4 regions of the Neobacillus sp. S1115 genome follow, and region 1 is predicted to be linked to each of the others. Evidence: riboswitches for the same ligand, from Rfam matches in the RefSeq annotation. Region 1 holds a riboswitch; each other region holds the start of a gene.
What was found. A riboswitch is a leader RNA that binds a small molecule or an ion and turns the genes downstream of it on or off. The one in region 1 is predicted to bind S-adenosylmethionine.

Region 1 (8,039 bases):
CAGCACGGATTGCCCAGTTTGCTCAGGAGGGCTTTATTGTTTTTGCCCCCTATTATCGCGGCAATCAGGGGGGGGAAGGGAATGAGGACTTTGCAGGAGAGGACCGTGCGGACGCTTATGCGGCCTACGACCTGCTAAAATCACTTCCTAATGTAAAAAGGATACATATCTTTGGTTTTTCCCGCGGCGGAGTAATGGCGCTTTTGACGGGAATTGAATTCCCAGATGCATCTTCCTTAGTCACCTGGGGCGGTGTCAGTGACATGAGCTTGACCTACTATGAGCGGAAGGATTTACGAAGGATGATGAAACGGGTCATCGGCGGGACACCGGAGAAATTCCCTGACCGATATCAAGATAGAACACCTTTATTCGAGCTTGAAAGGCTGGCTGCCCCCGTCCTGATTATTCACGGTGTAAACGACCAAAATGTATCTGTCGAACACGCCTATCGTCTTGAAAGAAGGCTGCGAAGTCTGGACAAGCCAGTCGAACGCTGGTATTTTGATCATTTCACACATTATTTTCCGCCGGCAATTAACCGAAAAGTAGTGGAAGATTTGACGAAGTGGATGAAAATGCAAAACAAATAATGGTAATATAAAGATATAAATAGCAGAGGAGCGGATATGTTATGGGTATGCCTCTTGAATTAAATACTTTAATCGTCACAAAAGGGAATGAAAAAAGGATTGGAGAAAATCTGTTTGTACTTGTGAAAGAAGGATACAGATTATACCCGATTGAAATCCCTGTGGATGTCAGAAAAACACTGGACACAAACTCAAATGGTACAGCTTTAATAAAAAAAGTTGAATGGGAAAACAGCCGCACAACACTAACATATCAATTAATATCCTTAAACTCAACGAACTAGCAGGTGTTATCACCTGCTTTTTTTCTTTTGGAAAAGTGTAAGATTTGCCAAACAATAGCGTCTTATATAGAGATTAACAAATAGAGAGGGGGGGTAAGGTTGGAAGGGATTCAGCAAATAGAGAAATGGTTTATTCATTATGAGAAGGACGTTACCAATTTTCTTGTTTACTATACCGGAACGACAGATGTTGAGGATTTGGTACAGGAAACTTTTCTCCGTGCACTTCAAGCCTTTTCCCGGTTTAAAAATGAAGCAAGTCCCAAAACCTGGCTTATTTCCATTGCAAGAAATACAGCCATTGATTTATATCGAAAAAAATCAGTATGGCAAAAGCTGAAGGAACGATTAAACCGAGAATCAGCTGATCAAAAAGAACTTCATACTGAAGAGAAAATCTTAAAAAAGCAGGAGTATGCCCGCTTATATGAAGCAATTAACGAATTAAAGCCAAATTATCGGGATGTAATTTTGCTTAAGGGCATTGCCGAGCTTTCTTCACAGGAAACTGGCCACATTCTTGGCTGGTCGGAAAATAAAGTGAATGTTACCTTTTTTAGGGCCATGAAAAAAATAAGTGAGCAATTAAAGGAGGGTGAATATTTTGAGCAATTTATCGGATAAAGAGCTGCTGGAAATGATGGCGGATTTTCCGAAACATGAGCTTTCTACAAAACAGAGAACGGACATGTTAAAAAGGATTGGTGAAGCAGGCACAGTCAAGCCAAGAAAGCCGTTTAACATCCAAAGACTGGGGGCTGTGGCAGCATTGTTCATACTTGCTCTTATTGCCCCGATTTTCTATTTTACGAATACAGCGGAGGAAAAGAATCCCGGCGGCGGCAGTTCCGTTATAACCAAAGCCCAAGAGGGTGATTATTTCGCATTAAAGAATGAAGAGGGGAAACCTATTTATGCAGATAGTAATTTTGGTATCCCAAACAAGGTGAGCCTGCTTGCACCTCAGGACTGGATTGCAAAAGATAAAGGCACCGTTGCTAAGATGATGATTTTTTTATGGGGAAACTATGATTATTCGAAATCTCTCAAGGTCGATGCGGTCCACGTTAAAACAGGAGTCAAAGAGCACCTTGCTGAAACTCCTTTATCTGGAGGAATCTACGGAACGGATGCTCACACTGTAACAACCTTCAAACCATTGCCTTTTTCAGGAGTTTGGAATCTTCAATTCACAGTTGGTGATAAGAAGGTTGGTGCATTTTCCATTTATGTAAAGGAGCCGTATATCACAATTGGCAAATCAACATTAATGATTTCTGCGGAGGATCTTTATACCGGCTTTTATGAACACGAGTTTATTGAAATCGAGGGAAGCAATCTTCCCGATGAAATAGAATTGGAGATATTTCAATTAGAAACCGCTGAGGCATCGAAATTTACTTTTAAGAAGGTTGCAGACTATACAACAACGGATGGAAAGCATATTACGGAGTATGGCGGCGGGTTTACCATCAAAAAAAGCGGTAAATATCGTTTTACTGTTCTCCAGCAATCGGAGGCAGTCGAAGTAAGGAAACCAGTTGACGGGAAATAGAAAAAAGAGGCTGATTTTGGAGGTCAGCCTCTTTTTTTCTACTGTTTAAACGATTGGTCCGCCTTTTTCTTCAATCTCGACGGCAACGTTAGCGAATTTCTTAAAGTTCTCACGGAATTGCTCTGCCAATTCTTTTGCCTTTTTTTCATAAGCATTAGGATCTGCCCATGTTTTCATTGGCTGAAGCACTTCATCAGGGACCCCAGCAATATGGAGCGGGATATTTAGGCCAAAGAATGTATCCCTAACGGTTTCTACGTGATTTAGTTCTCCTTCAAGAGCTGCCTGCACCATTGCTCTTGTATATGAGAGTTTCATACGATTGCCGACGCCGTATTCTCCGCCAGTCCAGCCTGTATTAACCAAAAACACATTAACGTTATGCTCAAGTATTTTTTCTCCTAGCATTTCAGCATAGCGTGTAGCCGGCAGCGGCAGGAATGGTGCACCAAAACAGGTTGAGAAGGTTGCCTGCGGTGAAGTAATGCCACGCTCTGTGCCAGCAAGCTTTGATGTAAATCCGCTTAAGAAATGGTACATTGCTTGTTCCCTTGTTAATTTAGCGATTGGCGGAAGAACACCAAATGCATCTGCAGTTAAAAACACAATGGTATTCGGGTGGCCGGCAATGCTAGGCTGGACAATATTATCAATGGCCTCCATTGGATATGCGGCCCGAGTGTTTTCTGTTAATGTTCCATCATCGTAATCCGGAATTCTCGATTCCTGGTTAATCACAACATTTTCAAGAACGGTCCCGAAACGGATGGCATCAAAGATTTGCGGTTCTTTTTCACGGGATAGATTAATACATTTTGCATAGCAGCCGCCTTCAATATTAAAGACGCCGTTTGATGACCAGCCGTGCTCATCATCGCCGATTAGACGGCGATTAGGGTCAGCGGAAAGAGTTGTTTTTCCAGTTCCGGATAAACCGAAGAATAATGCTACGTCCCCTTCAATGCCGACATTCGCTGAACAGTGCATAGAGAAAATATTGTTTTCAGGCAGTAAATAGTTCATGACAGAGAAAATTGATTTTTTCATTTCCCCCGCATATTCAGTTCCTCCAATTAGAACTACGCGGCGTTCAAATGATATAATAATGAAGGTTTCAGAATTCGTACCGTCGACTGCCGGGTCTGCTTTGAAATTAGGGGCAGAAATTACTGTAAATTCAGCTTCATGAGTCAGAAGTTCATCTTCCGAAGGCCGAATGAACAACTGGTGGGCAAAAAGATTATGCCAAGCAAATTCATTTATGACCTGAATCGGCAGTTGTGATTTCTTATCAGCACCAGCAAAGCCTTTAAATACATAAACTTCTTCTTGCTGTTTTAAGTATTCTAATACCTTATTATAAAGATGATCGAAAGTCTCTTGTGAGATTGGCTGATTTAAAGAACCCCAGGCAATTTTATCTTTGGTTGACTCCTCCAAAACAGTGAATTTGTCTTCTGGAGACCGCCCAGTATATTTTCCTGTTGAAACACGAACCGCTCCGGTGGAAGTGAGTGTCCCTTCTTTTCTGCTGAGGATTTTTTCAACTAGCTGCGGCACAGATAATTGGACTTGGACATTACTTTCATTAAGTAATTCCTTTAATTCATTTGGGATATGAACAGAATTCATTTAATGAACCTTCCTTTTTATGGTTTTTTTAATTTGATATATTAATATTGAATAGTATAACACAATTAAAATAATAGTCTATACTAATTGACGAAATTATGCTGTATTTTATACCTTATTCTAAAGGTGATTAAAAAGTCATGAAAAAAACAGTTTAAGCATATTTTGTATCATACTCCATTGTATATTTTGGTTAATGTTGCTAAAAAATACATTGACATACTTTAAGAATCTGGGGTATGATTTAACCTTGAACGGATACTCTCTTATCCCGAGCTGGTGGAGGGACAGGCCCTATGAAACCCAGCAACCTGCAACTAGGAAAATGTCTATTTTTAGTCGTTTTTCGGGCAAAGGTGCTCAACCTGATGCAAGGCTTGTCCTTGAACGATAAGAGTGAAAGGCACGCAAAATGTTTGCATTCAACCTTTCCTCATGGAAAGGTTTTTTTGTCTATTTGGCAAACACACGTGCTGTTTGAATCGCTTTACTAATCTTCTAAAGAATTTCGGTTGGGTTTTTTCGGTAGTATTTCATAAAAACCTGATGTTTATTTCATACTATTAGGGATGAGTTCCGTATCAAAATGGAGGTTATTTGGAAAGGGTGTTAACCTTTGAAAAAAGCAGCCTCATTATTTCATTATTATAGGAGGAATTCAGATGTCACTAAAACGCCATTTGTTCACTTCTGAATCAGTAACTGAAGGTCATCCTGATAAGATTTGTGACCAGATTTCTGATTCTATTTTAGACGCCATTCTAGCAAAGGATGCAAATGCCCGCGTAGCTGCTGAAACATCAGTAACGACCGGTTTAGTTCTAGTTGCCGGCGAAATCACTACCTCTACATATGTAGATATCCCAAAAATTGTTCGTGAGACGATCAAAGAAATTGGCTACGTTCGTGCGAAATATGGCTTTGATTCGGAAACATGTGCGGTGTTAACCTCGATTGATGAACAGTCTCCTGACATTGCCATGGGTGTCAATCAAGCACTTGAAGCTCGTGAAGGTCAAATGTCAGATAAAGAAATTGAAGCAATTGGTGCAGGTGACCAAGGCTTAATGTTCGGCTTCGCCTGTAACGAAACGAAAGAGCTGATGCCTCTTCCAATATCTTTAGCCCATAAGCTTGCCCGCCGGTTAACTGAGGTTCGTAAAGAGGATATCCTTCCATACCTTCGTCCGGACGGAAAAACACAAGTAACGGTCGAATACGATGAGAACAACAAACCGGTTCGGATTGATACAATTGTTATTTCCACCCAGCACCATCCGGAAATTGGACTAGAGCAAATCCAGCGCAATGTTAAGGAACATGTCATTAATCCGGTTGTACCAAAAGAATTAATCGATGAAAATACAAAATATTTTATAAACCCAACCGGCCGCTTCGTAATCGGCGGACCGCAGGGGGATGCAGGACTGACTGGCCGTAAAATTATCGTGGATACTTACGGAGGCTATGCCCGTCACGGCGGAGGCGCTTTTTCCGGTAAGGACCCGACAAAGGTTGACCGTTCTGCCGCTTATGCTGCACGTTATGTTGCAAAAAATATTGTCGCAGCAGGTTTAGCTGAAAAATGTGAAGTCCAGCTTGCCTATGCTATTGGTGTAGCAAGACCGGTATCGATTTCCATCGATACTTTTGGCACAGGCAAAGTCAGCGAAGGGGTATTGGTTGACTTAGTAAGTAAAAACTTCGACCTGCGCCCTGCAGGAATCATTAAAATGCTGGATTTACGCCGCCCCATCTATAAGCAAACAGCAGCTTACGGACATTTTGGCCGTACGGATGTTGATCTCCCTTGGGAACGCACTGATAAAGCAGATGCATTACGTGAGCAGGCAGAAGGAAAATAATATGGAGTGGGAGTTGCATTAAGGTGTAACTCCCATTTTTCATTAAACGTCTATTTTCTTGTTCAGTGTTTTAAAAATTGGAATAAAATGTTTAAGTAGGACTATTGAAGTGAAAAATGATGATACATGATTTTCCTTTTGTTCACAGTGCCATTTTTGAAAAAAAAGTGGTAGTATTAGAGAGTATGTTTTTACAAAAGGATATTTTGAAATAGAGTAGGTGAGGTACATAATGTGCGGTTTTATCGGTTGTGTACATGACAAAACGCAAAATTATCGTGACGAAGAAAAGCAGCTTTTTAAAAATATGAACGATATTATAACCCATCGTGGACCAGATGATGATGGTTATTATTATGATGATCATATTCAATTTGGTTTCCGCCGGTTAAGTATCATTGATATTGAATCCGGGCACCAGCCGCTAACGTATGAAAACGAAAGATACTGGATTATTTTTAACGGTGAAATTTATAACTATGTCGAGCTTCGTGAAGAGTTGCTCAAAGAAGGACTAACTTTTTCCACAAGCTCTGATACAGAGGTTATCATTGCCCTCTACAGCCATCTAAAAGAAAAAGCAGTTGAACGCTTGCGCGGGATGTTTGCTTTTGTAATCTGGGATAAGCAGGAACAAACACTTTATGGGGCACGAGATCCGTTTGGAATTAAACCATTCTTTTATATGGAGGATGGTGACAGAACCTTCTTTGCTTCTGAGAAAAAGAGCATTTTGCTGGCTCTTAAAAATGATGTGCTGGATTATGATTCATTGCAGCATTATTTAACCTATCAGTTTGTTCCAGAACCTGATACCCTATCTGAAGGAATTAAAAAGCTTGAACCAGGCCATTATTTTACAAAAAAAATCGGCTCGAAGATGGAAATGAACCGCTACTGGAAGGCACATTTTCACCCAGTACTAAAATCGGAAGATGATTTCGTAAAGGAAATCCGTGATATTCTGTTTGATTCGGTTGAAAAGCATATGCGCAGTGATGTTCCGGTTGGTTCCTTCTTATCAGGTGGGATTGACTCTTCCATCATTGCCTCGATTGCAAAGCAATTCCATCCGTCTATTAAAACGTTTTCCGTCGGATTTGAGCACAATGGCTTCAGCGAAATTGATGTTGCCAAGGAAACAGCTGAAAAGCTTGGCGTAGAAAACATCAGTTATATCATTACGCCTGAGGAATATATGAAAGAAGTTCCGAAAATTATTTGGCATATGGATGACCCGCTTGCCGACCCAGCCTGTGTTCCATTATATTTTGTCGCCCGTGAAGCGAGAAAGCATGTTACGGTTGTTCTTTCAGGCGAAGGCGCTGATGAATTGTTTGGCGGCTATAATATTTACCGCGAACCTGGCGATTTGGAGATTTTTAATAAAATTCCTAGAATCGGAAAGGTCCTTTTAAAAGGAATTGCCGATATGCTTCCGGAAGGGATGAAAGGAAAGAGCTTTATTGAACGCGGGGTGACACCGATGGAGCAGCGCTACATTGGTAATGCCAAGATGTTCGACGAAGCGGAAAAACGTGAGCTTTTGAGTGTCTATCGTGAAGGCTTGAACTATACCGATATCACCAAGCCTCTTTATGAGGAATCAAGAGGCTATGATCCGGTTGACCGGATGCAATATATCGATATCCATACTTGGATGCGCGGCGATATTTTGCTAAAGGCTGATAAAATGACAATGGCTCATTCATTGGAACTGCGCGTGCCGTTCTTAGATAAAGCAGTATTTGAAGTGGCCTCGAAAATCCCAACTAGCTTGAAAACAGCTAACGGCACTACCAAGTATGTTTTGCGTAAGGCTGCTGAAGGGGTCGTTCCTGACCATGTTCTAAACAGGAAGAAGCTTGGCTTCCCTGTTCCTATCCGCCATTGGCTAAAGGCTGAGATGAATGATTGGGCAAAAAATATCATTCGTGAAAGCCAGACAGACCATTTAATCAATAAGACGTACCTGTTAAAGCTTCTTGATGACCATTGTCAGGATAAAGCAGACAACAGCCGAAAGATTTGGACTGTTCTTATGTTTATGGTTTGGCATCAGGTGTATGTTGAAGGAGTATATTCCTTTCAAAGCGAGTATAAAAAAGAT
Region 2 (8,039 bases), 1.8 Mb from region 1:
TTGGTTTTTTTATGTAGCTGACAAGAAGCTCTGTATTGCAGTTCCCTGCCGCCCGTCCCATGCCGTAAACAGATGAATCTAGGAAGGTAACTCCATTTTGATGTGCTGTCAAGGTATTAGCAAATGCTAACTGCAAATTGTTATGCGTATGAATACCAAGCTGCTTGTTAGGAAGCATCGCTTGAAACTTTTTCACTTGATGTGCAATATCAGCCGGATCTAAGCTTCCAAAAGAGTCAACGATATACACAACATCGACTGGACTTTCTTTGACCATTTCCATGGCTTCAATAAGCTTCTGTTCAGGCACACTAGATAAAGCCATAATATTGAGAGATGTCTCATATCCTAAATCATGGAACATTTGGACAAGCTCCAGGCCCTTGTCCACTTCACGGATATAGCAGGCTACCCGAATCATATCCAACACACTTTGCTCGCGAGGCAGGATATCGTTGGGATCGACACGGCCAATATCTACTAATGCAGATAGCTTCGTGAATTTTTTCTCAGGAATGATTTCTTTCAGAAAATGATCATCTAAAAATCTCCATGGATTAGGCTCAGTTGCGTTCAGCAGCTTAGCGGAGTTTTTATAGCCAATCTCCATATATTCAACGCCAGCCGCACTTAGTCCATTATACAAGTCCTGGACAAATTCGATACTGAAATCCCAATTGTTTACTAAACCTCCATCACGGATCGTACAATCTAAAATTTTGCTGCGATGTTCCATAATTTTAAATTCCCCCTGTGGTTATGCTCATTCGTCATAATTTGAATATATATACCATGAATCATTTAAAGGTGTCAAACTTACATGTCAGCCGTTCTAAAAATATATGATAAAATTGTTAAAGTATTTCTATATTAATACTACTATCATTTTATCACTTGGCTCCAATACTTTGACGTCGCATTTGTCTATTTCTTTGTAATTCACTTTGTTTCCAAATGTATTTTTGCATATATAACCTAAGCACGTCATTCATTGACTTTCCATTTTTTTCAACAGCATCTCTAAAACTTTGGATTATGTTTTCTGGTATTTCAAAATTTACTTCTACATTTTTATTTCTGTGTTCCTGGCACATTTTATACCTCCTGACAGACCAATCTATCCATTTTTCCTGGGTAGTCACAAAGGGATGAATATTTAGAATATTTGTATAGAAACTATCATATCAGGTGAAAACGCGTACATTTTTATTAACTTTTCGACAAATTACGACATAATTAAGGAATCAATGATGTATGTAGAGGATCTTAAAAGCCTAAATGAGGCATGAGAACCGTCCCCATGCCTCCCCATGCATCAAATTCTTCCGATATACTTTGGGTCTCTAATGATTCCTGGGTTACCGGGAACCCAGTTAGCTGGGACTCCTTCTCCGGTGCTTCTTCCGTATTGTACCCCTTGTATGATCCTTAGTATTTCGTAAACATTTCGGCCAACTTCTAATGGGTATACCAATTTGGATACAATTATTCCATCTGGATCGATAATGACGGTTGCTCTTAAGGCTGCCCCAACTTTTTCATTTAGGACTCTGTATGCTTTACTGATTTGGTGTGTTCGGTCACTAAGAAGTGGAAATGATACCTGAGAGGCATTGGGAGATACCTCAGCGAATACTTTATGGGCATATACACTGTCCGTGCTGATAGCAAGGACATTTGTATTAAGTGTCTTTAGTTGATCCTTAATAGCAGCGACCGCTGCCAATTCTGTCGGTCAAACAAAGGTAAAATCACTTGCATAAAAAAATAAAATAACCCAGCTTCCACGATAGCTTTCTAGACGAAGCTTTTTTATTTTCTTTTCTGCATGATCATAAGCTTCTGCTTCAAATAGGGGCGCCATATCCGTTGTCTGTGCACAAAATGGCTGCAAAGACCCATCAAAATGACCCTCTCGCCTGTTAAATTCCATTTTTTCACCTCAGATCATCACCTGAATCTTAATTCCTTGCTGCAGTTCATTTTTTGATACCGTTACCACAAATAATATATGTTTAGGTATTTGTCCCATTGAGCCTATTTTGGATAGCTTTTCCATTTAACCACAACAATAGTGTTGTAGATTTTTGTTGACAGAAAATCAGAACAGGTGTATCTTTACTGTTAATTAAATATTTTCGAATATTCTTATCAAGAGAGGTGGAGGGACTGGCCCTTTGAAGCCTCGGCAGCAGACACGTTCGTACTGTGCCAATTCCAGAAGCGAGTGCTTGAAGATAAGAAGAGATTTAGTAATAGCTATTACCCTCTTCTTATTTTTGAGAAGAGGGTTTTTTATTACACCGAGAAAGAAGGAATAATTAATGACAGCAACACTAGTAAAAACTCCATTCAAAGCTGACCATGTCGGCAGCTTTCTTCGAACAGAACCGGTTAAAGAAGCTAGAAAGGCTTTTGCTAATGGGGAAATTGATGCAGATGCCCTGAAGGCGGTTGAGGATCAAGAAATTGAGAAATTGGTTCAAAACCAAATTGGAGCAGGCTTAAAATCCATTACAGATGGTGAGTTTAGACGTTCATGGTGGCATCTGGATTTCTTGGCTGGTTTGGAAGGTGTAGCATTTTTTGAAAATGAATATATCAGTAACTTCAAAGGCGCCCAAACAAGAAACAACGCCATTAAAGTAGTGGGCAAAGTGGACTTTAATGATCATTATATGCTAGAGCATTTCAAGTTTTTAAAGCAGGCAGTTGAAAAATATGGAGATGGCAGCCAAGTGGCGAAGTTCTCCATTCCAAGCCCGAATATGTTATTTACGAGAATTCAAGGCGATGAGTATTACAATGGCAACAGCGAACAACTTTATAAAGATACCGTAGCGGCTTATCAAAAAGCCATCCAGGCTTTCTATGATGCTGGCTGCCGTTACTTGCAATTAGACGACACATCTTGGATTGATTTTGTTTCAGAAGAGCGAATCAATGCAGTGGTTGAAAAAGTTGGCTTGGATGTACATGAAATCATCAAAACAAGAGTAAGTGCAATCAATGAAACCATTGCCGATAAGCCGGAAGATTTGACCATTACCATGCATATTTGCCGCGGCAACTTCAGATCCACCTACATCACAAGCGGCGGGTACGATCAAATTTCCGATGCCATTTTCGCTGAGCTAAATGTGGACGGGCTATTCCTAGAGTATGATGATCAGCGTTCTGGTGACTTCGAACCTTTAAAAGGCTTCAAGCGTCCTAACCTAACCGTTGTACTAGGATTATTCACTTCTAAATTCCCAGAACTCGAGGATCCAGAATCTATTAAGGCAAGAATTAAAGAAGCAAGTCAATTTATTCCATTAGAAAACCTGGCAGTAAGCCCTCAATGCGGCTTTGCCAGCACAGAAGAAGGAAATATTTTAACGGAAGAAGAGCAGTGGAATAAGATTAAACATGTAGTGGCTATAGCTAAGGATGTTTGGGGAACCATTTAAACCCACTAGGAAAGGCCGCCTTCCATTTGTATGATGGAAGGCGGCCTTTTTTTCGATTGGCTGTTTTTGTAAACAATGTGTCTCTAAGATTCCATCTGAATTTGGAAATTTACCCAAACACCTCGGTGCCTATTGGTTGCCCTTGCGAACATATCTTTTTCGGTTTCGGTCACCCATACCCTTTATTGGTTACCGTACCATCATATTTTTTTCGGTTTCGGTCACCCATACCCTTTATTGGTTACCGTACCAACGTATTTTTTTCGGTTTCGGTCACCCATACCCTTTATTGGTTACCGTACCAACGTATTTTTTTCAGTTTCGGTCACCCATACCCTTTATTGGTACCGTACCAACGTATTTTTTTCGGTTTCGGTCACCCATCTCCTTTATTGGTTACCGTACCAACGTATTTTTTTCAGTTTCGGTCACCCATACCCTTTATTGGTTACCGTACCAACGTATTTTTTTCGGTTTCGGTCACCCATCTCCTTTATTGGTTACCGTACCAACGTATTTTTTTTCAGTTTCGGTCACCCATACCCTTTATTGGTTACCGTACTAACAAATTTTTTTTCGGTTTTAGTCACCCATACTATTTTTTAGTCGCCTAATTATATTATTTCCAGAACAGGCGATCATACAAACAATAAGCTATTTTTTCCTTCTTGAAGCAGTTTTTAAAATAAAATGCAACAATCTTCTCGGAATGAACTCTCGATATTTCTGTTTTTTAAATTTATATCTATGTTCCTACTTTAAAGATTTCCCAAATATTGAATAATCTGTTAACATAGAATGATAAAATCTGAGGTAACTAGATTGGATTTACATAACTGGAGGAATGACTTACTATATGGGGGATTTCATACAAAAGGCAGAGGATCATCAAGCAGTGCTTTCTCGTTCTAAACGAGTATGGATGGCGATTGTTCTCGGTTCACTTGCAGCATTTGGACCTTTATCCATTGATATGTATTTACCGGCCCTGCCAAATATCGCAAAAGATTTCCATACAAACGCATCATCTGTTCAACTCAGCCTGTCGCTTTTCGTGATCGGTTTAGCATCTGGGCAGCTGCTCACTGGACCTATCAGTGATGTAACCGGTCGCCGAAAACCACTTTTAGTCGGCTTAATGATTTACTTTATCGTGTCCCTTTTATGCGTACTTAGCCCTTCCATTTGGGGATTAATTATATTGCGGCTCATTCAGGGCTTTGCTGGATCAGCAGGAATTGTCATTTCAAGGGCGATTGTCAGAGATTTATATTCAGGAACTGAATTAACCAAGTTTTTTGCACTTCTTGCATTGGTGAACGGGCTGGCCCCAATCCTCGCTCCGATTATTGGTGCGCAGCTGCTTAAGGCATTTCCATGGCAAGGTGTCTTTATTGTTTTAAGTATCATTGGAATCGTAATGTTTTTTGTCATTCTTTTTGGTTTGCCTGAAACGCTGCCTAAAGAAAAGCGTTCGGCTGGGGGCATGAAGAATACATTTAGACCTTTTTTAAAACTAATCATGGATCGAAGCTTTATGGGATATGCTTTAGCGCAGGGCTTAGTCTTTGCAGGCATGTTCGCGTACATTTCAGGTTCTCCCTTTGTCGTACAGGATATTTACGGTGCCTCCCCGCAAATGTTTAGCATGATCTTTGCGATCAACGCGATCGGGATTATGATCATGAGTCAAACAACAGGCAGGTTGGCAGGGAGAATCCCTGAAGCTAAACTGTTCCAATTCGGATTGGGAATGTCCGCAACAGGCGGAATCATTTTACTGCTTCTTTTATTTTTACAGGCAAAGCTAATTTTGGTTTTGATTCCATTGTTTTTCGTTGTATCCAGTGTAGGAATGGTAAATACAGCAGGATTCTCCTTAGCTATGCAAACACAAGGAAAAAATGCGGGAAGTGCTTCTGCCTTGCTGGGTGTTACTTCCTTTACCTTTGGTGGATTTGTCGCTCCCCTCGTTGGTATAGGCGGCGGGCAGACGGCCATTCCGATGGGCGTAGTGATTTTATGTGCCGGTTGTGGAGCGGTGTTATTGTATTGGATTCTAGTAAAGAGAAACCGAAAAGAGTTGGAAAATAAGATTCGCAATTAAAAATTGTAAAATCGCGAATAAGAGAGTTGATTTCGCAAATAAAACTTGTAAAATCGCAAATAAAACTTGTAAAATCGCAAATAAAAGCGCTGGATTCACAAAAGTTCGTAAAATCACAAATAAAAGGGTTAGTTTCGCTAATAAATGTGCTGAATTCCCAAATAGAACTTGGAAATTCCTCTAAAAAGAGGTATTTTCATACTTTCCGACGGCCTTTCTATTGAATTTCGCCTCATATTTTTAAAAAAGAACACCTTCCATTTTGTATGGAAGGTGTTCTTTTTCTATTTTCCTTCAAACCAGCGGCGGGCATTATCGACCATCATTAGGTTAATTTGTTCTTCCGTTACTCCACTCGCTTTTAATTCTGGGATAATTTCTTCAAGCACAAAAGTCATCGTCCATTTCGGGAGCACATGTTCAATTAGTCCTTCAGGATACCAATCCATCGAGCAGCAGTGATCTTGTGATAAAAACATGCGGTCTGCATAGCCTTGCTTCGCCAGTTCGATAACGGTTGTGTTTCTATTTTCAGTTGTACACTCAGCGGTTAAGCCATAACGGTCCATGCCGATGAATACTCCATGGTCGAGTACCTTCAATATGTACTCCATGTTATCGGTATCTCCGGTATGCCCGATCAGAATCCGCTTTGGATCCACTCCCTCTTCAAGAAGGATATCAATTTGGTTTAAGCCGGTGCCTGTTCCTGGATGAGAATGTGTCATAATCGGTACACCTGTCCGCTTTTGAGCACGGGCAACGGCGCGGATAACCTTCTCAACATCAGGGGTGACCCCTTGTGCGTCCGTGGCACATTTTAAGAACCCTGCTTTAATGGATGTGTTCTGAATTCCGACTTCAATATCGCGGACAAACAAATCTGCCATATAGTCGATGTCGCGGTTTTGGAAATGTGGTGGGATATAGTGATAGGAGTAGATTCCTGTTGCGGCGATAATTTGAACACCCGTTTCGCGGGAGACTCTCTCAATAAAGCGGATATCACGGCCAAGTTCCATGACGGTTGGATCACAGATGGTTTTCACACCGAGTGCTTTTGCTTTGTTCACTTGTACCACTGCTCTAGCGAAGTCTTTCTCCTCATCATACAAATGGGGAAATTGCACGAATACAGACTCAGAGCAAATACGCATGTGCTCATGGATTAACGTTAAACCCAGTTCAGAAGATTCAACTTGTCCTGTAACAGAATTAATAATTGTCATTATTACTCCCCTTTCACCTTCGGTCCATTGAAATTTTTTTAAAAAAATAATCCATAACCTAAGGCTGTAGCACAAAGAATGTTAACGCTTTCAAATTTATGCATAAAAAAATGCATCTGGTACTAATCTCTTTTGGTAACTTTTAAAAGATTATGAATTATCTGATAGATATATTACCAAGCTTCTTCCTGTAAAGTCAATTATGTTTTTGTAAAAAATTCCAGAATCGTTACTAATCTTGAATTCTTGTAGCTTATTATTTTTCTGTGAAAAAAATTAACCCAATTACTAGAATATTCTGTTATTAATGTATTATTATTATAGTTGTAACCGATTTCAACGGAAGTTTTAAAAAAATCTATTTGGTGGTGATTTGTTCAATGTTTACACGTCATTTTGAATTCTGGCCAGAACGGCTGCCGAAAACTTTACCGATCCCTGAATCAACCATTTACGACAATCTGGAAATGACGACAAAGCGTTATCCGAATAAGACGGCAATTATTTTTTACGGAACAGAAATCACCTATAAACAACTACACGCAGAAGTTAATAAACTAGCAGGATATCTGCAGAAAGAGCTTGGTGTAGCAAAAGGCGACCGCGTAATGCTGTACATGCAAAATTCACCACAGTATATTATCGCCTTTTACGCGATATTACGGGCGGACGCTGTCGTAGTGCCAATTAATCCAATGAATGTGAAGGATGAAGTGGCGTTTTATTTATCAGATTGTGATGCCAAAGTGGCGATTGTGGGGCAAGAATTAATTCCGGAAATTGAGCCGTGTTTTAAATTCACTCCTCTTAAGCAGATTGTTGTTGCAGCCTATTCGGACTATGCCCAAACTGATTTGGACTACACGGTCCCTCCTTCCGTGGCTGCTCCAAAAGAAAGATTTGAATCATTAGCGATTATTGATTGGAATGAAGCATTAACAGCAGGCTTAGAAGCTGATCCTAGTAAGGCAACATGCGATGAGTTATGCTGCCTCCCTTATACTTCGGGAACGACCGGCAAACCAAAAGGCTGCATGCACACACATAAAACCTTGCAATCTACTCTTCTAGGTGGAATTGTATGGTCGCAGTCAACACCTGCTGATATTGGTTTGTCAACGCTTCCCCTTTTCCATGTGACCGGACTGCAGCATAACATGAATGGACCGATTTATCTTGGTTCCACGATGGTGATGATGACGCGCTGGGACCGGGATGTTGCCTTAAAATTGATCGATCGCTATCGGTGCA
Region 3 (8,039 bases), 170 kb from region 1:
GCCTTCTAATGCATAGTTAGTATTAATGGCAACCGCATCACCTTCACCGTTTTCGAAGGAAGATGCTAATAATTTTGCTTCAATTAATTTAGGGAACTTCAGGTTCTTTGGATTTTCAACGATATCATCTATTCTTGCGTTTGCACCAACGCCTTCTTTAAGCTTGATTAATCCAGCCTTTTCAAAAATCGGCAGGATACGGCCGTGGTCGCTTAAAGAATCACTCATAATAATGGTTGCACCATTTGGAAGATCTTTTAGACTTTTATACTTTTTTGAGTAAATGCCGATTGGTTCTTTATGAACCCCGCCCACACTGACAAAATCAAAATCTTTATTTTCTTTCATCTGCAGATCTAAATACCCAGGTGTTTGGAAATAGTTTGCATCTATTTCTTTATCCTTTAATGCTACGTTTGGCAGAATATAGTCTTGGAAAACTTGAATTTCCAAATCAATACCTTTTTTCTTCAATATTGGCTTTGCAGCTTCAAGTACTTCTGCGTGTGGTACAGCAGTTGCACCAACAACTAATTTTTTGTTCCCATCTTTATCTGCTGAATCATTTTTTGCACCGCCGCAGGCCGCTAAGGCAAATACGGTAAACGCAATGAAGATCAAACCCAGAACTTTTTTCATTTTTTACTCCTCCTGTTAACGTTTATCTGTTCTCTTTGTAAAATAATCTCCAATAAATTGGATAATAAAAACTAAGATTAAAATAGCAATTGTTGCCACTAATGTAACCATTGGCCTGTTGCGTTGAAAGCCTTCTAGATAGGCAAAATGGCCAAGTCCACCAGCTCCAATGACCCCAGCCATTGCAGTGAAACCAACAAGTGAAATCGCCGTAACGGTAATCCCAGAAATTAATGCTGGCAAGGATTCTGGTATTAATACCTTAAAAATAATATGTCCATGTGTTGCACCCATTGATTGGGATGCTTCAATCACACCTTTATCAATCTCCCTAAGGGCGATTTCCACCATTCGAGCATAAAACGGAGCTGCTCCAATAATCAGTGCCGGCAGTGCAGCATTGGCACCGAGCATTGTCCCAACGAGAACTTTAGTAAAAGGGATTAATAAAACAATTAAGATAATAAAGGGAATGGATCTAAAAATATTTACAAAGCCAGCAATAATAATGTTTACTCCGCGGCTTTGCCATATGTTTCCTTTACTCGTTAGAAATAGCAGCAGGCCAAGCAGCAAGCCCAAAATAAATGTCGCAAGGACCGAGATGGCGGTCATATAGATCGTTTCACGTGTTGCCAGTAACAGCTCATCCCACTTAACTAATTCCATAAAGTCAGCCATTACTGATCACCTCCACGCCCACTTGCTGCGAGTGAATATAATCGATGGCTTTCTGAATTTCATTAGCTTGGCCATCCAAATGAATAAATAATGTTCCATAAGACCCGTTTTGCGTATGAGAAATATTCCCTTGGAGAATATTTACTACGACATCAAAATCACGAATCACACGTGTGATTAATGGCTGTTCTGTTGCTTCCCCAAGAAACGATAGTTGAATGACCTTTCCATGCGGATAGCGCTCTAGCAAATGCTCTGCTGTTTCCTTTGTTTTTTCCGGTTCGGTTACCTGCTGGACAAACCGTTTCGTAATCGGCTGCTGAGGGTTTTTAAATACATCAAGCACCGGACCAAGCTCCACAATCCGCCCACTTTCCATGACCGCTACTCGATGACAGATTTTCCGGATGACATGCATTTCGTGAGTAATCAGCACAATCGTTAAGCCGAATTGTTTATTGATATTCACTAAAAGGTCGAGAATAGAGTCTGTTGTTTGCGGGTCGAGCGCTGATGTTGCCTCGTCACATAACAGCACCTTTGGGTTATTGGCAAGGGCCCGGGCAATCCCGACCCGCTGTTTCTGCCCGCCGCTCAACTGTGAAGGGTAGGCGTCACCTCTGCCCTCAAGGCCAACTAACTTGATCAACTCTTCAACTCGTTTTTTCCTTTCCGGTGCGCTCACACCGGCAATCTCTAATGGAAAAGAGATATTTTCGCTAACTGTTCTTGACCAAAGTAGATTGAAGTGCTGGAAAATCATGCTGATTTCCTGACGGGCTTTTCTAAGCTCTGCACCCTTTATTTTTGAAATCTCCCGGCCAGCCACGTTGACAGTTCCACCCGTAGGCAGCTCAAGGCCATTTAACATGCGGATTAAGGTACTTTTACCAGCCCCGCTATATCCGATCACACCAAAGATTTCTCCTTCTTTTATATCCAGGTTTACTTCATCAACAGCTTTTAACTGTCCCTGCTTGGTAGAAAAAATCTTTCGTACATTTTTAATGGAAATCATTGAATCACCTACTTCTTGTCCTTATTATAGGATTTGATAATTTTCATGAAAGAATTCTATTTTAGTAAAATAAAAAGCCTCTCTGCAAAGGCAGAAAGGCATCATTATTAAATGAATCCTTTCTCCCATCTTTCAAAGCCGCAGGCTTTGTGTGAATTGGCACCATTTCAATAAAATTGACGGTTGCCGGGCTTCATAGGGCACATCCCTCCACCTCTCTTGATAAGAGCAAAAGCTATCCTATATTTAATTATACATGCATTAATACTATTATTATGAAAGTAATAGTATCACGGTTAGATAGTAGTGTCAACGACAAAATTCTACATTTTCAAAAAACTATTTAAGGAAAATTTAGGCATTGGTTTTTAAAGATGTTAAGCCTGTTGCAGCTTCGATTGCGTCCTCTAAATCTTCCACTAAGTCCTCAACATTTTCGATTCCAATGGATAGACGGATCAAGTCCTCAGAAACACCCGCTGACTTTAATCCTTCCGCATCCAGCTGCTGGTGTGTGGTGCTTGCTGGGTGGATAATTAAGCTCTTGGCATCGCCGACATTAGCCACGTGCGCCCATAGGGTGATCGCATCGATTAATTTCGCACCGGCTTCTCTTCCGCCTTTAATGCCAAATACAACCATTGAACCAGCGCCCTTAGGTAAATATTTTTGTGCCAATTCATAGTCAGGATGTGATGGATGCCCCGGATAAGAAACCCATTCAACCGCAGGATGATTATGCAAGTATTCCACTACCTTTTTGGTGTTGGCGACATGCTCTTTCATCCGTACATGAAGCGTTTCTAACCCAAGAACAAACTGGAATGAGCTTTGCGGGCTTAAAGCCGGCCCCATGTCGCGGAGAAGCTGTACGCGTGCTTTAATAATATAAGCAACTGGTCCAAGTGCCTCTGCATAAACAAGGTCATTATAGCTGGAGTCTGGCGTTGTTAAGCCAGGGAATTTCGGTGAATTCCAATCGAACTTGCCTCCGTCGACAATAATGCCCCCTGTAGTTGTTCCATTACCTAATATCCACTTGGTTGCGGAGTGAACGACGATATCAGCGCCATGCTCAATTGGACGGCACAAGTATGGTGTTGCAAAGGTATTGTCCACGATAAGAGGAACCCCTGCTTCATGAGCAATATTGGCTACTTTTTCAATATCCAGGATTCTTAAGCTTGGGTTGCCGATCGTTTCAGCGAAAACAGCTTTTGTTTTTTCCGTAATGGCGGCACGGAAGTTTTCCGGATTCTCTGGGTCGACAAACTTCACATTAATCCCGTATTTAGGCAGGGTCACTGCAAATAGATTATACGTTCCACCATATAGATTGGATGCAGCAACAATCTCATCACCCGCTTCGGCAATGTTTAAGATGGCCAATGTGATGGCAGACATACCGCTTGCCACTGCCAGTGCGCCAACGCCGCCTTCTAGAAGCGATACTCTTTCTTCAAAAACAGTTGTCGTTGGATTGTGAATCCGTGTATATATGTACCCAGGTTCCGCTAACGCGAATAGATTGGCGGCATGCTCTGTGCTTTTGAATTGGTAGGCGTTATTTTGATAGATAGGTAGCGCCCGTGCTCCTGTTACAGGGTCTGGTGAGAGTCCACCGTGAACACTTAATGTTTCAAACCTTAACTTCTTTTGTTTTTCTGACATAGTTCTTATTCCCTCCCAATATAAAAATAAAACCCATGCTTCCTATAAGAAGATGGGGGTTCTCCGCTCTTCTTATCTTTCAGAGCCCGTTTGCTCTGCTGGATTTAGCACCGTGTGGTCCACCGGTTGCCGGGCTTCAACGGGCCAGTCCCTCCGCCGCTCTTGATAAGAATGTATATTTAGTTTGCTGTTCGTTGCTTGAATATTCTAAAAAAATAATACCTGAACTTTAATTCCGAGTCAATACCTTTGATTAAATTATTTTGGCAAGATTTGTCTGACCTTTAGTTAAATAAAATAGTGATTCCAGTAGTAATATGGTCCTTAGTGCGCCTTTTACGTTCAGGGCGCCATTCCGTTGCAGTACCCTTAATCTTTCTTGCCCCCCGAGAAGTTGCTTTAGTTCTTGCGGGCCGCCGTGGATTTGGCAATTTGCCTGATCCGAGTGTGAGTCATAGAGGGCGAATATTTCCCCGTTTTTAATAACCAGTTGAACCGATTGCTGTTCGGTGGTGCTTAGGCTAATCCTAAGTTCTGCGTGCTGAATTAGCGGAAGAATATGGCCTTGGTCTTTTAATGTTTTTAAAAAGCTATTAACCTCTTCTATCATTTTAATCACTCCGGAATCCACGTCTATACCAATTACTATTCAGCAGCGATTCGCCTATTCCTTTATGAATTGCTCGACATTATCTTCGGACGGGTGGGGAAATATTAACATTTCCCGAGAAATATGTCGGACTATGCTGGATGCTGGTAATGTTAACAAAATATTCATACATTCTAATTTGCGTTTCAGTAAGTTGAAGTAAAATTGGATATGGGTATTTTTAATTATTTGAGAGGATGCGGACTATGCCTATACCAAAAAAATCGCGCGGAGTACCAAAGGAGTTGCTTATGTTACGTGCCTTAAACCCGCGTATGGCACTTGCTGATACAGACAGGAGAAAGTATTACAGTATTACTCTCTTGAAAAAGGCTATCAAGGAGAAGTGATGTTTGATGCTATTACCGAAGGATTGAAGAATAACTGCATCGTATTAAATGACTTGCTCTTTAAATTGAAAGGAAAATACTTTCAAATCGATACTATTATTATTTTTCAAAAAACAATTTACCTGATTGATGTTAAAAATTTTGAAGGAGACTATATTTATAAATCTGATCCCGACCGTTTTTGTAAAAATGATACCGAAATTGACGACCCTATCCTTCAATTAATTCGGAGCGAGTCAAAGCTGCGGCAGCTTCTCGACGAATACAGATTTAATTTGCCGGTTGAATCCTACGTGGTTCATATTAACCCCACGTTCGCCTTATACAATGCTCCTCAAAACAATCATGTTATTTACCCAACACAACTCAATCGCTTCATAAGAAAATTAGAAAATATCCCATCAAACCTTAATGGTGGCCATGAGAGATTGGCAGACCTGTTAATTTCTCTGGATCAAGGTGATTATCCAAATGCTACAAAGCCCGCTTATAGTTATGAGGAACTGAAAAAGGGTCCTTATTGTCAGCAGTGCAGCTCATTTTCTGTTTCTGTTGGGGAGAGGAAAATGGTTTGTAATACGTGTGGTTGTCAGGAGAAACTGGAGTCTGTAGTGCTGCGCAGTGTTGGGGAGTTAAGGTTGCTTTTTCCTGAGTTTAAGATTACGACGAATTTGGTGTTTGAGTGGTGCGGGGGTGTTTTTTCTAAGAAAATGATTCGAAGGGTTCTTAAGGAAAACTACAAACTAATAGGACATGGTCAATGGTCGTTTTTTGAGTAAATAATTACCTTTTTGGGTATTGGGGGATAATAAGTTTACGGCTAGGGCACCCATTCCTTTTATTGGTTACCTTTCCCTTTGGATTTACAGCGGGTCGGGCGCCCATATCCCCTATTGGTTACCCCTCCTCTTGGTTTTGCGTCGGACCGGGCACCCATTCCCTTTATTGGTTACCCTTCCTCTTGGTTTTACAGCGGTTTGGGCACCCATTCCCCTTATTGGTTACCTTTCCTCTCGATTTTGCGCCGGACCAGGCACCCATTCCCTTTATTGGTTACCTTTCCTCTTGGTTTTACAGCGGTTTGGGCATCCATTCCCCTTATTGGTTACCTTTCCTCTCGATTTTGCGCCGGACCGGGCACCCATTCCCTTTATTGGTTACCCTTCCTCTTGGTTTTACAGCGGTTTGGGCACCCATATCCCTTATTGGTTACCTATCCTCTCGATTTTGCACCGGACCGGGCACCCATTCCCTTTATTGGTTACCCTTCCTCTCGATTTTTCGGCAGCTCGGGCTCTAAGACGCCTTAATGGTTATCTTTTTCCTCAAACCAAAAAACAGACGCCCCGCCCGGCGTCTGTTCATCATCTCAAATACCCTTTTATTTTCTCCAACACATACGGAACCGAATGAAATGCATAAAGCGTCTCTGCAACACGCCCACCTTCCACAAACAATAAACACGGCACACTCTCAATCGCAAAAGACCGAGCCAAATCAGGGTAGTAGTTTAAGTTCATTTTTCCAATACTAACATCCCCAAGTGCTGCCTCCGCGACAACTAGCATTTTCCCGGCCACCTGGCAGGTCCCGCACATGGGTGTATAAAAGTAAACTACGCCGCGCTCGCCGCTCTCCCAAAACGCGGAAAATTCATCTCGATTCCATTCTAACATCAGTAACTTCAGCCCATCTCTAAAAACTCTTTATGCACGTCAATGTTTGCCCCCAGCAGAACCGTTGCTAAGTGGTGCTCTGGGGCGGTTGCCACTTCGCGGTACATTCGGTCTATATATAAATGCTCTGCATTTGGAAATTCTCTTTTAAAAAGCTTGCGCAGCTTTTCACCTGCAGCATCGGCGTCAACAAGAATGTAGACATCTTTGTCCTCAAGAATATCAATCCACTCATCCAACTTTGTGTGGCTAATGGTCCCGTTTGTACAAATTATTTCGACGGGCTCTTTTAAAATATTCTTGACCTTGTTTTTGTCCGACTTTCCTTCCACAATAAGAACTTTGTCAACATACGAATCATTCATCATCCATCACCTGATATGAAGTGGTTTACTGTTAACATATTCCGGAATTACTAATACGTGTACACATCTTTGTATGTCAACTATACCATCATTAGTATTTTAAAAATAGGAATTTGCTTAAAAGATGATGGAATCTTTTCATGTCTCAGCACCATCCACCATCATCACAGTCAGTATACTTGGCATCCCGGCCCTCTGTTGTGGTGACATGCTGATATATTTTTTGGCCTTCGGCTTCAAAATGATGTTCGAGCTTCATTTGAACATTCTCTGGAAGCTTACATATGCCGATTGACTGATTTTCCAAAAACAGCTCTAATTCTCCATTTTTGAGCTTGCCCACTACCCGGTCTGTTACGTCTATCTTATGTTGATTCAATGCCATTTTTTCCACCTGCCATATAATTTTATTTATAGTTTCCCCATTAACGCAGAAGAAAAAGTGGTAATAAAAAGAAAAAGCACCCGCAATGGGCGCTTTTTCGCTCAAAAAATTAATCTTCTTTAATCATTTCTTCGTATTGCTCAGCAGTCAGCAGTTCATCCAGCTCGCCGTTATTTGAGACTTCAACCACGATCATCCATGCTTTTTCATATGGAGATTCGTTCACATATTCAGGGTTATCGTTCAGGTCTTCGTTAATTTCAACAACCTTGCCGCTTACGGGAGAATAAAGTTCGGAAACCGTCTTAACAGACTCAACGCTGCCGAATGGTTCGCCGGCATTGATCTCATCGCCGACTTCAGGAAGTTCAACGAACACGATGTCTCCTAATTCATGCTGTGCAAAGTCGGTGATTCCAATACGCACGAGGCTGCCTTCGTTTTTTACCCATTCATGTTCTTCAGTATAACGCAATTCTTTTGGTGTACTCATTGTCTAAATCCCTCCATGATTTTGCTAATAATATCTATCATCGAAATATATCGATTGCCAATTTAATGTGGACTATTTCGTCCATACTTTCTCAAACTCATCTTCTTTAAAG
Region 4 (8,039 bases), 2.7 Mb from region 1:
GATGTCTTGGATTCATATTGACGACGTTGTGAAGGCCATACTCTTTATCATCGAAAATGAGACGATTCAAGGTCCGGTCAACTTTACAGCCCCAAATCCTGTCACCATGAATGAATTCGGCCAAGTGCTAAGTAAAGTCCTCAAACGGCCGAACTGGCTTCCGGTACCTAGTATCGCCCTAAAAACCCTCTTAGGGGAAATGAGCACACTGGTTGTCGATGGGCAGAGAGTACTGCCAAATAAACTTTTGGAATCCGGCTACACCTTCCAATATCCAGATTTAAAACCTGCGCTGAAAAATATATTTTCCTAAAGACAGTATCTTTCCTCATCGATAAGGCAAAAATGGTGAAGTGTACATTATGTACCATTTTTACCTAATTCAAATAGTTGAAAGGAATGAGCATGATGTCAGAAAATAAGAAGCGCAATAAGGATCGGGAAAGAACTAATTTAACAAGTATGCAGGAGGTCGCGTACGGCCATGAGTTTAAAATGGCGGACCGGGCTGGCGGCTACACGAAACGTAAAAGATAACAACTAAAAACTTTATATAATTTTTCCATTAATGGACCCCTTGCCATTTGCAAATGCTAGTAAAGGGAGCAGGCCTTTTGCTCCACTAGCGATAAAATGAAAGGGGTTTTTTTAATGGGCCGTTCACACGGACATAAGAGTCGTGACAAAAACAAAGCCTCACTTCCTCAAGTACCGAAAAATATGAAATCAGATGGACAGGACGTAGAATTCTCCAAGGAAATGGCTGATGGAGCTGATTTAGAAGCAATGGCGCGCGCAAATGCGGCAAACCAGCGCGTCAGAAATCGCAAATAATAAATGAAAACTCGCCGATTGGGGAGTCCAAGAGGACGGTTCATGAGGCGTAGTTGAATTTATACTTTTAGCTAAAAAAAGAAGAAGCAGGATTCCTGCTTCTTTAATGTATTTAAAGGGGGAGTTAACGATTATTAATTGGTGCTGCCTTATTGCGTTTTTACTTCATTTACATGAGCTTTTTTGAAATAGCCTTTGATAAAAGGAACTGCATATCGGTCAAGACCGAAGTAGTAAGCTCCTGCACCTGCGAATAACAGAATCATCGCAGCTGTATAAAGAATTGGGTTCGTGCTTGTCGTACCTGCCAGCATAAAGTTCAAGTTCATAAATGCACCGGCAATCAAGGCTGGGATTGTGGCTAAACCAACGATTAAACCAAGACCGACTAACATTTCTCCCCAAGGTATTAATGTATTAAAAATTCCCACGTTAGGCATAGCGAATTGCTGTAAGAAATCTGCATACCATGCTTGAACCGCAGGGTGTTCGCCAGTTGCTGCCGCCATTGCTCCTTTTAGGAACCCTGTAGCATCGAAACCACCAGTTAACTTATGATAACCTGCTTCAATCCATTGTAATCCAAGCCAAACCCGTAATACTGTCCAAACAACTGCTGCGTAAGGAGTTTTGTACCATCTCATCATAATCATCTCCATAGCTTTTTGTGAAGTATTTCACAATTTTAACTTTAAGTTATTCCCTTAAGAAAGGGATTGATCAGCTAGCTGTGTCTTGTAAGGAAGTCCTTGTGAATTGCTTCACTATCTTCTTTACACTTTTAATATACTCTCCTGCTATTGAAAAAACAACGGCTTTCACAGTTTCTTAACATATTAATGTTAGATATATGAAGAGATTGTGAACGCAATACAGCACGTTCCCCCTCCTCTTTTGTGGACAATGTTAATAATGTGGACAACACCAGCTAACCCCTTATAAAATCTGATTTTCACAATCAGCTTTTCTGTTAATAACTAACAGTGGATAACCGCTTTCAAAATTGTGGATAATGTGCATAACATTGTTGACTACCTATAAATACAGGACTTTAGATGTGGAAAAAACACTGGATAAATGAATGTCCATTCATAACAAAAGGAGCATCACATAAAGATGCCCCTCAATCCAACCCTATAATGCCTTCGCTTCCTCAATACCCCTCACGAGGAATTCTTCCTTACCCAGGATCGAAAAATATTGAACCGATGGTTGCCTTTGCGCAAGCTGCTCGATGTCCTTTTTGGAACCCTTTAGGACAAAGATTCCCTCAGAGATTTCATCCACCAGGGTAATCGCGGGACTGCCATATTTTTGGACCAGACCCTGGACCAGCCAGTACTCCCTCTGGTGTTCACTTTTCAACTCAATGTCCTCCCCTGAGGTTTTCAAATAATTAGATTTCGTCACGTGGCTTTGACATACGTGGACCAAATCCTCGATTACGGCACTAGCCGTTGGGTACATGCCTGCGCCCGGTCCTTGAAGGGTGATTTCGCCAACGATATCAGATTTTACATTTACCGCATTCTCTACTCCCTCAACATGGTAAAAAGGGTGCTCAGAGCCGACCAGAACCGGCTTCACCGATGCCTGGATGCGGGTGCCTGACTTCCAGATGCTCGCAATATGTTTAAACCTTAACCCTAAGTTTTGCGCTGCTTCAATCAATTCACTCGTAATAGACGTAATCCCTACCCGTTCAACATCACGCCAGTCAGGCTCTTCTCCAAATGCCAGCCTGCTTAAGATCATCGTTTTATAAAAAGCATCATAGCCTTCCACGTCATTGGTCGGATCCGCCTCGGCATAGCCATTTTCCTGCGCCCGCAGCAAGCTTTCGGCAAATGACTGCCGCTTTTCCCGCATCTCGGTCAAGATGAAATTGGACGTTCCATTGAGGATTCCCAGGATCCGCTGGACACGATTAATTTTTAAAAGCTGACCAAGCGTTTGAATGACTGGAATCCCCCCGGCCACTGTCGCCTCAAAACCAACCGACACCTGATGCTGTTCTGCCAACTCGATAAGCTCATTCCCGTGGTGGGCAAACATCTCCTTATTCGCTGTAATGATGTGGCAGCCCCGTTGGATTGCTTTTCTTAAGTAGGAAAAAGTTGGGTCTTTATCCACGATGCATTCAATCACGACATCAAGCTTCGGCAATTGCAGAATTTCTTCGAAGTCCGTTGTCAGCAGAACATTCCCGCTAATATCCCGCGGCTTTTGCTTATTTCTAACAAGGACGGCAGCAACCTCTACTTCCTTCCCTAATTCTGCCGCCAGCTCATTGCTATGTGATTGAATGGTCCGATAAACCCCTTCACCTACCGTACCGAACCCGAGAATTGCCACTTTAATTACAGACATGTCTGCCACCCCTTTATTTTTTTGAAAAATAAAAACCCTCTTCATAAGAAGAGGGCTCTATTCCTCCTCTTATCTATCAGGCTACAAATAACCTGCAGGAATTAGCACCTTTTCAAGGAATACCTTGAAGGTTGCCGGGCTTCATCGGGCCTAGTCCCTCCGCCGCTCTGGATAAGAGTATTTATTTGATTTTTCATTAAATTTCCAAAGATATATAAAAAGTATATTATCTGAATTTTCAAGAGTTGTCAATATTAAAGTGGCAAAAGGGCGACCGTTTCTTTTGCTGCTAATTTCTCAACCATGTCCAGCCATTCCTGTGGTTTATTGGAAAGCACAGAATAATAGGTAGTTAGAAAGTCTTTGACAAGTGATGCTGGAATTTCGGCGATTTCTTCCTTAATCGGCATGAAGCATAGATCAAGGCCAGACACCGCTTCCCCGTTGTTTTCCCAGGATGGGTGCACGTAGGCAAGGTCAAGGCGCTGATAGCCTAAATGTGACAGAACCTCACGGCGCACGTACGGGTCCATGACCTTCACGCCGCCAAATTCGTGGTGCTCTACACGGTATGGGTCATAGATTTCGGCAAACATTCCGAACAGCTCCTTACCGTTTTGGGCAGCAAGCTGTTTTAAGTCCTTCAGACGATTTTCAGCTAAAAATCGGCCAAGCGAGAGGCCAGGTTTGCTGATAATCGTGAAGTCGGTCATCGCAATATTCCAGTCAGGATAATAGCGGTACTCAGTCGCACCGACGACCTGGTCCTGATCGACAGCAACGAATACGCGGATACTTGGGTCTTCTAACGGTTCTTTCCACAATTCATAATCTAGGACCTCTTCCGGTGGAAAAATCTGTCCCATTAAATCATGAAGCTTTTTAAAATTGGGGTCTTCAATATTGGTAATGCGTTTAAATTCCATTGGTTCTGATTCCCCTTATAAATTATTTAAATGGGTTCTTCCATTCCATTAATGCCGCATTGTTAAGGGATTCTTCGTCCTCTAAATAGTTTCTGGCGACACCGATTGGCACACGTCCGCAGCGAAGGAGAAAGCTGATGACAGGGTCTTTTAGCTCGCCTTTAATGACAGCGTCCAGATACTCTTCCGGCGTCATTTTTTCAGCCACTTTATGATAGCCCGGCATCCGCCCGCCGCCAAGCAGACGGTCATACCTTTTTTCAATGACCACATGGTACATGGCATGCATCATTAATTTTCCGAGTCCCAGCTTGCGGTACTTTGGGCGGACGCTGATATCGACAATGTAGAGGGTGTTGCCGTTCGGATTATGGTTGCGGATATAGCCGTGGTCAGTCACTTCTTCCCATGTATGGCTGTGATTAGACGGGTCCAAATCAACACAAACTCCGGTCAGGGAGCCCGCCAATTCACCATTAATTTCAACGCATAATGCCCCTTCCGGAAACAGTGTCACATGATTCGTTAATTGTTCTTCATTCCACCAAAGCTCGGATGGAAAAGGAGGCGGGAAGCATTCGGACTGGATTTCGATGAGCTGGTCAAAGTCCTCCATTGTGTAATTACGTACACAAACCGGCAGCGGCCGGTCCTGATCATAAACGTAAAATTCACTGCGATACATGAAAAGGCCTCCCTCGTTTTAATTCCAATCTGTATATAAATCAGTGCGGCGGTCGCGCCAGGTGGTCACAGACCCGCGCTCGCGAACTTCGTATAGCAGTTCCAGGTCAAGGTCGGCGGTTACGACCATGTCGTTGTTGATTTCCCCTTCTACTAAAAGCCCTTTTGGCGGGAACGGGATATCGTTTGGAGTGATGATGACGGCCTGGCCAAAGTTTGCCCGCATGAAATCAACAGTCGGCAGCGCACCAACCGTTCCGGTTAATACTACATATACCTGATTTTCAATTGCTCGGGCATGGCTTGTGTAACGAACGCGGTGGAAGCCGTGGCGGTCGTCCGTGCAGGATGGACAGAAAATCACGTCTGCACCCTTCGCCTTCGCCATCCGGACGATTTCCGGGAATTCAATATCATAGCAGGTTAACAGAGCAATTTTTCCTTTTTCTGTTTCAAAAATTTGAAACGAGTCCCCTGCTGCCATATTCCATTCGTTAACCTCGGTTGGCGTGATATGCAGTTTAGCCTGCTCGCCGACGCGGCCGTCCGGGTAAAATAAATGAGCAGTATTGTAAAGCTTGCCATCCTTTTCAAGGACATGGGTCCCCGCGATGATGTGCATGTTGGTTTCTTTTGCAAATTTGATAAATAGTTCACGGTATTGGTTGGTAAAGCTAGGCAGGTCATTGATGGTCAGGCTTTGTCCCTGGCCATTTCCAATGGAAAGTAGTTGCGTAGTAAAGAATTCAGGAAAAAGGACAAATTCAGCCCCGAATTCTTCGGCGGTTTTTATATAATGCTCACATTGAGCGGCAAATTCCGCAAATGAGTTGATTGTGTGAAGATGGTACTGAACAACAGATACTCTAAGTTTCATTTTTCGCCTCCAGGTAAGTTATTGGAAGATAGATTCCATATTGAATTATCTTATAATCTAGCACTTTATACAAATGAAATGCATTCCAAATTGAAAGTAGATAAAAAGCCAGCAGGGGCGCTGGCTTTAATGTAGATATCCTACTAATTTCTTTCCCAAAAGGTAATTTAGTTACCTATTAAACAGCTTACTGCTCTAGTTTTCCCTCAGCAAGTTTAATTTGCTCTCTTACCTGCTCTGGTGAGGTACCGCCAAAGCTATTTCGGACCGCCACCACATGCTCTGGCGCCAAAACAACGTAAATATCCTCTTCAAACAGCGTACTGAACTGCTGATATTCGTCCAGTGTTAAATCCAATAGGAATTTGCCGGATTGAATCGAGTAAAGAACAATTTTTCCAATCACTTCATGAGCCTCGCGGAATGGCAATCCTTTGCGGACGAGGTAATCGGCAATGTCAGTAGCATTAGAGAAGTCATTATTGATGGCTTTTCGCATGACATCCTTGCGAACGGTCATTGTTTCAATCATCGGTGCCAAAAGCTTCAATGAGCCTTCTAGGGTTGCCACCGTATCAAACATTCCTTCCTTGTCTTCCTGGAGGTCCTTGTTATAAGCGAGCGGCAGTCCTTTCAACACAGTCAGCAAGCCAATCAAATTGCCATACGTGCGGCCTGTTTTTCCGCGCAGCAACTCCGGTACGTCAGGATTCTTTTTCTGCGGCATGATGCTTGATCCTGTACAGAACGAATCATCGAGCTCAACAAACTGAAATTCCTGGCTTGACCAAATAACCAATTCCTCGGAAAGACGAGAAATATGTGTCATGATAATCGAGCCAATCGACAAGAATTCAAGGATAAAGTCGCGGTCGCTGACGGCATCCATGCTATTAGGATAAATGGTTTCAAAACCCAATTGCTCAGCAACAACCCCACGGTTAATCGGGAAAGTTGTTCCTGCCAATGCACCGGAACCAAGCGGAAGCCAGTTCACGCGTTTCAGCGAATCCAACAGTCTCTCCTTATCGCGTTCAAACATCCAAAAATACGCCATTAAATGGTGGGCGAATGAAACAGGCTGTGCGCGCTGCAAATGGGTGTAGCCCGGAATCAGCGTTTCGACATGCTCCTTCGCTTGTCCGATAATCGCCTGCTGAACCTCTTCCACCAACGTGATCAGTTCAGTAGTCTTTGTTCTTAAATAAAGATGCATATCCGTCGCCACTTGGTCGTTCCTGCTGCGGCCTGTGTGGAGCTTGCCGCCAACAGGTCCAATCTCTTCGATTAGCTGTCTTTCAATATTCATATGAATGTCTTCATCTTCAACTAAAAATTCGACCTCGCCGCGGTCTACTTTTTCCTTAATCAATAGAAGGCCATTTTTAATTTTTTCTGCATCCTCAACCGGAATGATGCCGCATTCACCAAGCATCTGCACATGGGCAAGGCTGCCTGCAATATCTTCCTTGGCCAGCTTTTGGTCAAAGGAAATCGAAGCTGTAAACTCTTCTACTAGTTTGTTAGTTTCCTTCGTAAAACGTCCGCCCCATAGCTTAGACATCACTTGCTCCTCCTAAATGTAAGAAGATTGCCCCCGAAACAGATTCGAGGGCACTCCGAATTTATTTTTCAATCCCAAATTATTGCTTTACAACCGATTCTTCTTTTTTATTAACCTCAGAATATACCTTTGTTGGCAGACCCCAAAGCTTAATAAAGCCAACTGCTGCATTATGATCAAATGCATCGCCTTTTGTATAAGTAGCAAGCTCTTCATTGTAAAGGCTGTGAACGGATTTACGGCCGACAACCATATGGTTACCCTTATGGAGCTTCACGCGAATGGTTCCGGAAACAACCTTTTGAGTTTCGTCAATAAACGCATCAAGAGCCGCTTTCAATGGTGAGTACCAAAGACCTTCGTAAATGATTTTCGCCATTTGCTGGTCTACCTGTGTTTTAAATTGAGTTACTTCACGTGGTAATGTCAAGAACTCCAATTCTTTGTGAGCATTAATTAAAATAAGTGCTGCTGGGTTTTCGTATACTTCACGGGATTTAATCCCTACTAATCTATTTTCAATGTGGTCGATACGGCCGACACCATGCTTGCCGCCAAGGGCATTTAACGTTTCAATTAATTGAACAAGCGGTAAAGTTTCACCATTAAGGGCTACAGGAACACCTTGTTCAAATTCGATTTCAATGTATTCAGCCTGATCTGGAGCTAATTCAATTGGGTTAGTCCAATCGTATGCTGCTTCAGGTGCTTCTGCCCAAGGATTCTCGAGAACTCCTGCTTCGCAGGCACGGCCCCAAATGTTGGCATCAATCGAGAATGGATT

Region 2: linked by a shared signal. The riboswitch ahead of ACZ5B7_RS15495 (5-methyltetrahydropteroyltriglutamate--homocysteine S-methyltransferase) and the one ahead of metK (methionine adenosyltransferase) in region 1 are both predicted to bind S-adenosylmethionine.
Region 3: linked by a shared signal. The riboswitch ahead of ACZ5B7_RS25470 (O-acetylhomoserine aminocarboxypropyltransferase/cysteine synthase family protein) and the one ahead of metK (methionine adenosyltransferase) in region 1 are both predicted to bind S-adenosylmethionine.
Region 4: linked by a shared signal. The riboswitch ahead of ACZ5B7_RS06845 (homoserine dehydrogenase) and the one ahead of metK (methionine adenosyltransferase) in region 1 are both predicted to bind S-adenosylmethionine.

Annotation. Positions count from the first base shown of each region.
Region 1 is NZ_AP038275.1:5,004,155-5,012,193, reverse strand. Features, by position in the region: gene ACZ5B7_RS24540 (alpha/beta hydrolase family protein) at 1-593, shown strand, start outside; gene ACZ5B7_RS24535 (DUF2584 domain-containing protein) at 635-877, shown strand; gene ACZ5B7_RS24530 (RNA polymerase sigma factor) at 977-1,501, shown strand; gene ACZ5B7_RS24525 (hypothetical protein) at 1,482-2,432, shown strand; gene pckA (phosphoenolpyruvate carboxykinase (ATP)) at 2,478-4,064, opposite strand; SAM riboswitch class I at 4,328-4,461, shown strand; gene metK (methionine adenosyltransferase) at 4,727-5,929, shown strand; gene asnB (asparagine synthase (glutamine-hydrolyzing)) at 6,162-8,039, shown strand, end outside.
Region 2 is NZ_AP038275.1:3,185,808-3,193,846, forward strand. Features, by position in the region: gene ACZ5B7_RS15480 (aldolase catalytic domain-containing protein) at 1-736, opposite strand, end outside; gene ACZ5B7_RS15485 (hypothetical protein) at 891-1,094, opposite strand; gene ACZ5B7_RS15490 (peroxiredoxin) at 1,316-1,933, opposite strand; SAM riboswitch class I at 2,146-2,244, shown strand; gene ACZ5B7_RS15495 (5-methyltetrahydropteroyltriglutamate--homocysteine S-methyltransferase) at 2,325-3,452, shown strand; gene ACZ5B7_RS15500 (multidrug effflux MFS transporter) at 4,297-5,559, shown strand; gene ACZ5B7_RS15505 (phosphotriesterase family protein) at 5,844-6,788, opposite strand; gene ACZ5B7_RS15510 (long-chain fatty acid--CoA ligase) at 7,169-8,039, shown strand, end outside.
Region 3 is NZ_AP038275.1:5,173,685-5,181,723, forward strand. Features, by position in the region: gene ACZ5B7_RS25455 (MetQ/NlpA family ABC transporter substrate-binding protein) at 1-639, opposite strand, end outside; gene ACZ5B7_RS25460 (methionine ABC transporter permease) at 655-1,320, opposite strand; gene ACZ5B7_RS25465 (methionine ABC transporter ATP-binding protein) at 1,313-2,338, opposite strand; SAM riboswitch class I at 2,461-2,567, opposite strand; gene ACZ5B7_RS25470 (O-acetylhomoserine aminocarboxypropyltransferase/cysteine synthase family protein) at 2,693-4,009, opposite strand; SAM riboswitch class I at 4,079-4,181, opposite strand; gene ACZ5B7_RS25475 (SCP2 sterol-binding domain-containing protein) at 4,263-4,619, opposite strand; gene ACZ5B7_RS25480 (nuclease-related domain-containing protein) at 5,008-5,787, shown strand; gene ACZ5B7_RS25485 (thioredoxin family protein) at 6,373-6,684, opposite strand; gene ACZ5B7_RS25490 (toprim domain-containing protein) at 6,693-7,049, opposite strand; gene ACZ5B7_RS25495 (YusG family protein) at 7,195-7,434, opposite strand; gene gcvH (glycine cleavage system protein GcvH) at 7,544-7,927, opposite strand; gene ACZ5B7_RS25505 (arsenate reductase family protein) at 8,000-8,039, opposite strand, start outside.
Region 4 is NZ_AP038275.1:1,405,547-1,413,585, reverse strand. Features, by position in the region: gene ACZ5B7_RS06865 (TIGR01777 family oxidoreductase) at 1-313, shown strand, start outside; gene ACZ5B7_RS06860 (YfhE family protein) at 409-537, shown strand; gene ACZ5B7_RS06855 (YfhD family protein) at 652-834, shown strand; gene ACZ5B7_RS06850 (DoxX family protein) at 984-1,478, opposite strand; gene ACZ5B7_RS06845 (homoserine dehydrogenase) at 1,969-3,204, opposite strand; SAM riboswitch class I at 3,271-3,382, opposite strand; gene ACZ5B7_RS06840 (GNAT family N-acetyltransferase) at 3,459-4,130, opposite strand; gene ACZ5B7_RS06835 (GNAT family N-acetyltransferase) at 4,153-4,815, opposite strand; gene ACZ5B7_RS06830 (carbon-nitrogen hydrolase family protein) at 4,834-5,691, opposite strand; gene argH (argininosuccinate lyase) at 5,879-7,255, opposite strand; gene ACZ5B7_RS06820 (argininosuccinate synthase) at 7,335-8,039, opposite strand, start outside.